Linked DNA regions of Parabacteroides timonensis. The main gene of each other region encodes a partner of the protein of the gene in region 2 in a complex. Links are inferred from orthologs where the notes say so. Each region holds a gene or a part of one and is shown on either strand. Other genes may lie near its edges.

What was found.
Region 1: rpsJ (region 2) and rpsT share a complex: the UniProt entries of both Bacillus subtilis proteins name them as parts of the 30S ribosomal subunit. The link is inferred for Parabacteroides timonensis from one-to-one orthologs.

What each region holds. Positions count from the first base shown.
Region 1 is NZ_LT669940.1:530,699-534,019, reverse strand. What follows is about bases 195-3,181. They hold rpsT (30S ribosomal protein S20), read left to right. Parts: upstream 195-1,554; coding sequence 1,555-1,809; downstream 1,810-3,181. Other genes in these bases: gyrB (DNA topoisomerase (ATP-hydrolyzing) subunit B), read left to right, coding at 2,063-3,181; BQ7394_RS02865 (DUF2721 domain-containing protein), read left to right, coding at 920-1,309; recO (DNA repair protein RecO), read right to left, coding at 195-829. In the rest of the region: more of recO, read right to left, coding at 104-194; more of gyrB, read left to right, coding at 3,182-3,321. UniProt on the Bacillus subtilis protein: Binds directly to 16S ribosomal RNA.
Region 2 is NZ_LT669941.1:2,842,705-2,845,877, reverse strand. What follows is about bases 217-3,055. They hold rpsJ (30S ribosomal protein S10), read left to right. Parts: upstream 217-1,402; coding sequence 1,403-1,708; downstream 1,709-3,055. Other genes in these bases: rplW (50S ribosomal protein L23), read left to right, coding at 2,988-3,055; rplD (50S ribosomal protein L4), read left to right, coding at 2,347-2,976; rplC (50S ribosomal protein L3), read left to right, coding at 1,730-2,347; fusA (elongation factor G), read left to right, coding at 217-1,381. In the rest of the region: more of fusA, read left to right, coding at 1-216; more of rplW, read left to right, coding at 3,056-3,173. UniProt on the Bacillus subtilis protein: Involved in the binding of tRNA to the ribosomes.

The DNA.
Region 1 (3,321 bases), on a different replicon or contig from region 2:
AAACTTCTATTCTATCCATTGAACTACAAGACCAACTTTTACATAAGTGCGGCAAAAGTATAACCTTTTCCTCAAACTGGCAAGTATTCAGGCGGTAATCTGATCAATCGAAAAGACTTTGCATCACCGAAAGGGACTTTATTTCCGGAAATTCCGGTAAATGCAAGCGGTAATATTCAACGATACGGTTGATTACTCCTACCCTGTCCTGCCGGGAAAAAGAATAAAGCGACATATTTTCGAAACTGATTTTCAATAGACGAGCAAAGACCTGACTCTCCTCCCGGTTCAAATAATGCCGGTGCATAGGGATACGGTCGATAAAAACACCGTTCTGCATATCGAAATAACAGCCGGAAGAGAAAGAATCGGCATTCGGATAAATTCCCAGATAATGAAGCAAGCGAAGCAAGAATACCAGATGAAAGTTTGCTACTCCCTTATCGGCATATTCCAACAGATGTATCGATTCATACAGATAATTGAAAAGTCGCGGGTCCGGTTCCGTATCCTTCACAACCCGGAACAATACCTCGGAAAGGAACAGTGCCAATACGTTCTTCACCGGATTACAGAACAGTTCGGTCAGAGGATAGCATAACTTTGTTTCGCGGATACGGTGCAGGTCACGTTTATTCAGATGCTCCACTTCCATCTCCAAAACAGATAGCGGCATGAACAGCGCTTTAGAGACGGTCGATTTCTTTCCCCGGTTGCGTGCCACCAGATAAGAGGCTCGTCCGAAAGCCTCCGTATACATATATATAATAGAATATTTATCGTTGTATGGAATAGCATGCAGGACAATCCCGCGCGTTTTACATAACATAATCTCACCTCTTTATGGCAGACAAAGATACAAAACAACAAACTATTTCCGATATTTGCAGGTTATAATAGTATAAATACATTATTAATTATGTTGGATCTAACTACCCCGTCACTTCTATTTTCAGCCATATCACTCATATTGCTGGCTTATACCAATCGTTTCCTGTCGTATGCCAGTGTTGTGCGAGCATTAAAGGAAAAGCATCAACAATCGCACGATCCGAAAGATTTTGCACAGATAGCCAACCTTCGTAAACGGCTTTATCTGACCCGCTCCATGCAAATACTAGGGATACTTAGTTTGCTGTTTTGCGTAATTTCCATGTTTTTCATCTATATTTCATGGCAAATTATCGCCGCCTGGATATTCGGAATCGCCTTATTACTTTTAGCTGCATCACTATGTGTATGTATCTGGGAAATAAATATTTCCGTTAAAGCACTGGAAATACACCTCCAGGATATAGGTTCTAAATAGAAGTTAAAACGTTGTGTTCTATTAAATTTTCCTCTGAAATGTTTTGGTAGTTCAGACAGAACATCTATCTTTGCACTCGCAATCGGGAAATCAACAACCCCAGAGTGCTGAAAGTGAGAACTTTGACATGATGGCCCATTCGTCTATCGGTTAGGACGCAAGATTTTCATTCTTGAAAGAGGGGTTCGATTCCCCTATGGGCTACAATAAACAAAATTAAAAATTCAATAAAGAATAGCTAAGAAATGGCAAATCACAAGTCATCAATCAAAAGGATCAGACAGACTAACGCAAGACGTTTGCAGAATAGATATCATGCTAAAACAGCTAGAAATGCAATGCGTGTACTGCGTGCAACTGAAGACAAGAACGAAGCTCAGGCTCTGTTACCTAAGGTGTGCTCTATGTTGGATAAGCTTGCTAAGAAAAACGTTATTCACAAGAATAAGGCTGGCAACTTGAAATCCAAACTGACAAAGCACGTTAACAAGCTTGCATAAGGAATAATTGCGGCCCATTCGTCTATCGGTTAGGACGCAAGATTTTCATTCTTGAAAGAGGGGTTCGATTCCCCTATGGGCTACTTTAGAAGCGGTCGGGTTAATTATAACCCGACCGCTTTGTCATGTCTTTTCACACCCTGTTTTTTTGCTATTTTCACACTACTTTTACCTGCTAAGTCAATTATTTTCACTACATTTGTTAGCATTTTTAGAGATATAGATAATTAGTGATTTTAAAGGATAGAAACTCATGAGTGAAGAAATTAAGAATACTTCCGGAGAGTACTCTGCGGACAGTATTCAGGTACTTGAAGGGTTAGAAGCGGTACGAAAAAGACCGGCCATGTATATTGGCGATATCAGCGAAAAAGGTCTACATCACCTGGTGTATGAAGTTGTCGACAACTCTATTGACGAAGCACTAGCCGGATTTTGTTCTCAGATCGACGTAGTAATAAACGAGGATAACTCTATCACAGTAACGGACGACGGTCGTGGTATACCGGTAGATATTCATGAGAAAGAAGGCAAATCAGCTCTGGAAGTTGTTCTGACAGTGCTACATGCCGGAGGTAAGTTCGACAAAGGGACTTATAAGGTATCCGGAGGTTTGCACGGTGTGGGTGTATCTTGTGTGAACGCTCTTTCCACTTATTTGAAAGCAGAAGTTCGCAGAGGAGGGAAAATACACATGCAGGAATTCTCTTGTGGAAAACCTTTACATGATGTAGAAGTCGTTGGAGATACAACAACCACAGGAACCACCATCTCGTTCAAACCGGACGACAGTATCTTTACCGTTACTGAATACAAATATGAAATATTAGCAACCCGTTTACGTGAGCTGGCCTTCCTGAATGCAGGTATCAACCTGACACTGACAGACAAACGTGTAATAAAGGAAGACGGAACCTATAAGTCCGACCTGTTCCGTTCGGAAGAAGGCTTGAAGGAATTCGTTCGTTACGTAGACCGTTCCAAAGAATCCCTGATACCCGACGTGATCCATATCGTAACGGAAAAACAAGGAATTCCTGTTGAAGTTGCAATGACATACAACACATCTTTCAACGAAAGTGTATTCTCGTATGTAAATGATATCAACACAATTGAAGGAGGTACTCACCTGGCTGGTTTCCGCCGTGGTCTGACACGTACCTTGAAGAAATATGCCGAAGACTCCAAATTGCTGGAAAAAGCCAAGGTTGAGATTCAGGGAGATGACTTCCGCGAAGGTCTGACTGCTGTTATCTCTATCAAGGTTGCGGAACCGCAGTTTGAAGGACAGACAAAGACGAAACTCGGAAACAGCGAAGTGACCGGTGCCGTAGATCAGGCAATCGGTGAAGCTCTTACTTATTACCTGGAAGAACATCCGAAAGAAGCGAAGATCATCGTAGAAAAAGTGGTTCTGGCAGCACAGGCTCGTCAGGCAGCACGTAAAGCACGCGAACTGGTACAGCGTAAATCACCGATGACCGGTGGAGGGCTCCCTGGTAAGCTGGCCGA
Region 2 (3,173 bases):
TGCTATCCGTAAAGGTACTATCGCTATGCAGATCAATCCGATGATCTGTGGTTCTTCTTTCAAGAATAAAGGTGTTCAGACTCTGTTGAATGCAGTTTGTGCATATCTGCCGAGTCCTGCTGATACAGATGCTATCGAAGGTACAGATCCTAGCGATCCTGATAAAGTGATCGTTCGTAAACCGTTGTTCGAAGAACCGTTGACTGCACTGGCATTTAAGATCGCAACTGACCCGTATGTAGGCCGCTTGTGTTTCTTCCGTGTATATTCAGGTTCTCTGCTTGCCGGTTCTTATGTTTATAACACTCGTTCAGGTAAGAAAGAACGTATTTCTCGTCTGTTCCAGATGCACTCAAACAAACAGAACCCGATGGAAGCTATCGGTTGTGGTGATATCGGTGCTGGTGTTGGTTTCAAAGATATCCGTACTGGTGATACTCTTTGTGACGAAGCACATCCGATTACACTGGAATCAATGGAATTCCCGGATCCGGTTATCGGTATCGCAGTAGAGCCTAAAACTCAGAAAGACCTGGATAAACTGGGTATGGGATTGGCTAAGCTGGCTGAAGAAGATCCTACATTCCGCGTACAGACTAACGAAGAAACAGGTCAGACTGTAATTAGCGGTATGGGTGAGCTTCACTTGGATATCATCGTTGACCGTCTGCGTCGCGAATTCAAGGTTGAATGTAACCAGGGTAAACCTCAGGTAACTTACAAAGAAGCTATTACCAAATCTGTTGAACTTCGTGAAGTTTATAAGAAACAGTCTGGTGGTCGTGGTAAGTTTGCTGATATCATCGTTCGCGTTGAACCGGCTGATGCTGAATTCGAAGGTACACTGCAGTTCATCGACGAAGTGAAGGGTGGTAACATTCCTAAAGAATTTATCCCTTCAGTACAGAAAGGTTTCGAGAAAGCTATGAAGAACGGTATCCTTGCTGGTTATCCGTTGGATAAACTGAAAGTAACATTGATCGATGGTTCATTCCACCCGGTTGACTCTGACCAGTTGTCTTTCGAAATCGCAGGTATCCAGGCATTCAAGAGCGCTTCTGAAAAGGCAGGTCCTGCTTTGATGGAACCGATCATGCAGATGGAAGTTGTAACTCCGGAAGAAAGTATGGGTGATGTAATTGGTGACTTGAACAAACGTCGCGGACAGGTTGAAGGTATGGAATCAAGCCGTACTGGTGCACGTGTTGTGAAAGCTAAAGTTCCTTTGGCTGAAACATTCGGCTATGTAACTGCTCTTCGTACTATCACTTCAGGTCGTGCAACATCTTCAATGCAGTTCTCTCACTATGCTCAGGTATCTTCTTCTATCGCTAAGCAGGTGCTGACAGAAGTACAGGGTCGTGCTGATTTGATCAAATAATTTAGAAACATATATAACAATATGAGCCAAAAGATCAGAATTAAATTAAAGTCTTACGATTATTCTCTGGTAGACAAGTCTGCCGAGAAAATCGTGAAGACGGTAAAGGCTACAGGTGCTGTTGTTAGTGGTCCTATACCTCTGCCTACACACAAGCGTATCTTTACTGTGAACCGCTCAACTTTCGTTAACAAGAAATCTCGCGAGCAGTTCGAACTATCGTCTTACAAAAGATTGATAGACATTTACAGCTCAACTGCAAAAACAGTTGACGCATTGATGAAGCTGGAATTACCCAGCGGTGTTGAAGTAGAAATTAAAGTGTGAGTTATTTAAAAATTAAGTGAAATGCCAGGATTATTAGGAAAAAAAATCGGAATGACATCCGTTTTCAGTGCCGAGGGAAAAAATCTTCCATGCACTGTTATCGAAGTGGGTCCTTGTGTTGTTACACAAATTAAGACTATCGAGAAAGATGGCTATGAAGCAGTGCAGATTGGTTTCGAAGACAAAAAAGAGAAACACACTACACAGCCGGAAATGGGCCATTTCAAGAAAGCCGGTGTAGCTCCCAAGAGATACTTGGCCGAGTTCAAGAATTTTGAAACTGCATACAATCTGGGTGATGTGATCACTGTGGATTATCTGGAAGATGCTGGTTTCGTTGATGTAGTGGGTACATCAAAAGGTAAAGGTTTCCAGGGTGTTGTAAAACGTCATGGTTTCGGTGGTGTAGGTCAGACTACTCACGGTCAGCATAACCGTTTGCGTGCTCCCGGTGGTATCGGTGCTTGTTCTTACCCTGCAAAGGTGTTTAAGGGCATGCGTATGGCTGGACAGATGGGTAATGAACGTGTAACTGTTCAGAACTTGGAAGTGATCAAGGTAATGCCGGAACACAATCTTTTATTGGTTAAAGGATCTGTTCCAGGAGCAAAAGGTTCAATCGTAATAATTGAAAAGTAATGGAACTGAGCGTATTTAATATTAAAGGTGAAGATACCGGAAGAAAGGTAACTTTGAACGATGCTATCTTCGGCATTGAACCCAATGATCATGCTATTTACTTGGATGTAAAGCAGTATTTGGCTAACCAACGTCAGGGTACTCATAAATCGAAAGAAAGAAGTGAGATCTCTGGTAGTACTCGTAAACTGATCCGCCAGAAAGGTGGAGGTGGTGCACGTCGTGGTGATATCAACTCTCCTGTATTGGTTGGTGGTGCTCGTGTATTCGGTCCGAAACCGAGAGATTATGAGTTCAAGCTGAACAAGAAGGTAAAAGGTCTGGCTCGTAAGTCTGCACTGACTTATAAAGCTACTAATAACGCAATTGTGGTTGTAGAAGATTTCGCTCTGGAAGCTCCTAAGACTAAAGAATTAATAACAATTGCTAAAAACCTGAAAGTGGCTGATAAAAAGTTACTTATGGTTTTACCGGAGAAAAATAATTTTGTATATTTGTCGGCTCGTAATTTAGAGAAAACAAATGTTATAACAGCTTCTGAATTAAACACATACAAAGTTCTTGATGCAGCAAATTTAGTGCTGACTGAAAGTTCTGTTGCTGTTATAGAAAAACTTTTTAACGCATAAGGAGTAAAGAAATGGGAATTATTATTAAACCTATAGTAACAGAGAAGCAAACAGCGATTACAGAAAAAATGGCTAATCGCTATGGTTTTCGTGTTTCTCCTGATGCCAACAAGTTGGAGATCAAAAAAGCTGTACAGGATATGTATAATGTAACTGTAGTTGATGTTAATACCATCAACTACTCTGGCAAGTTGAAA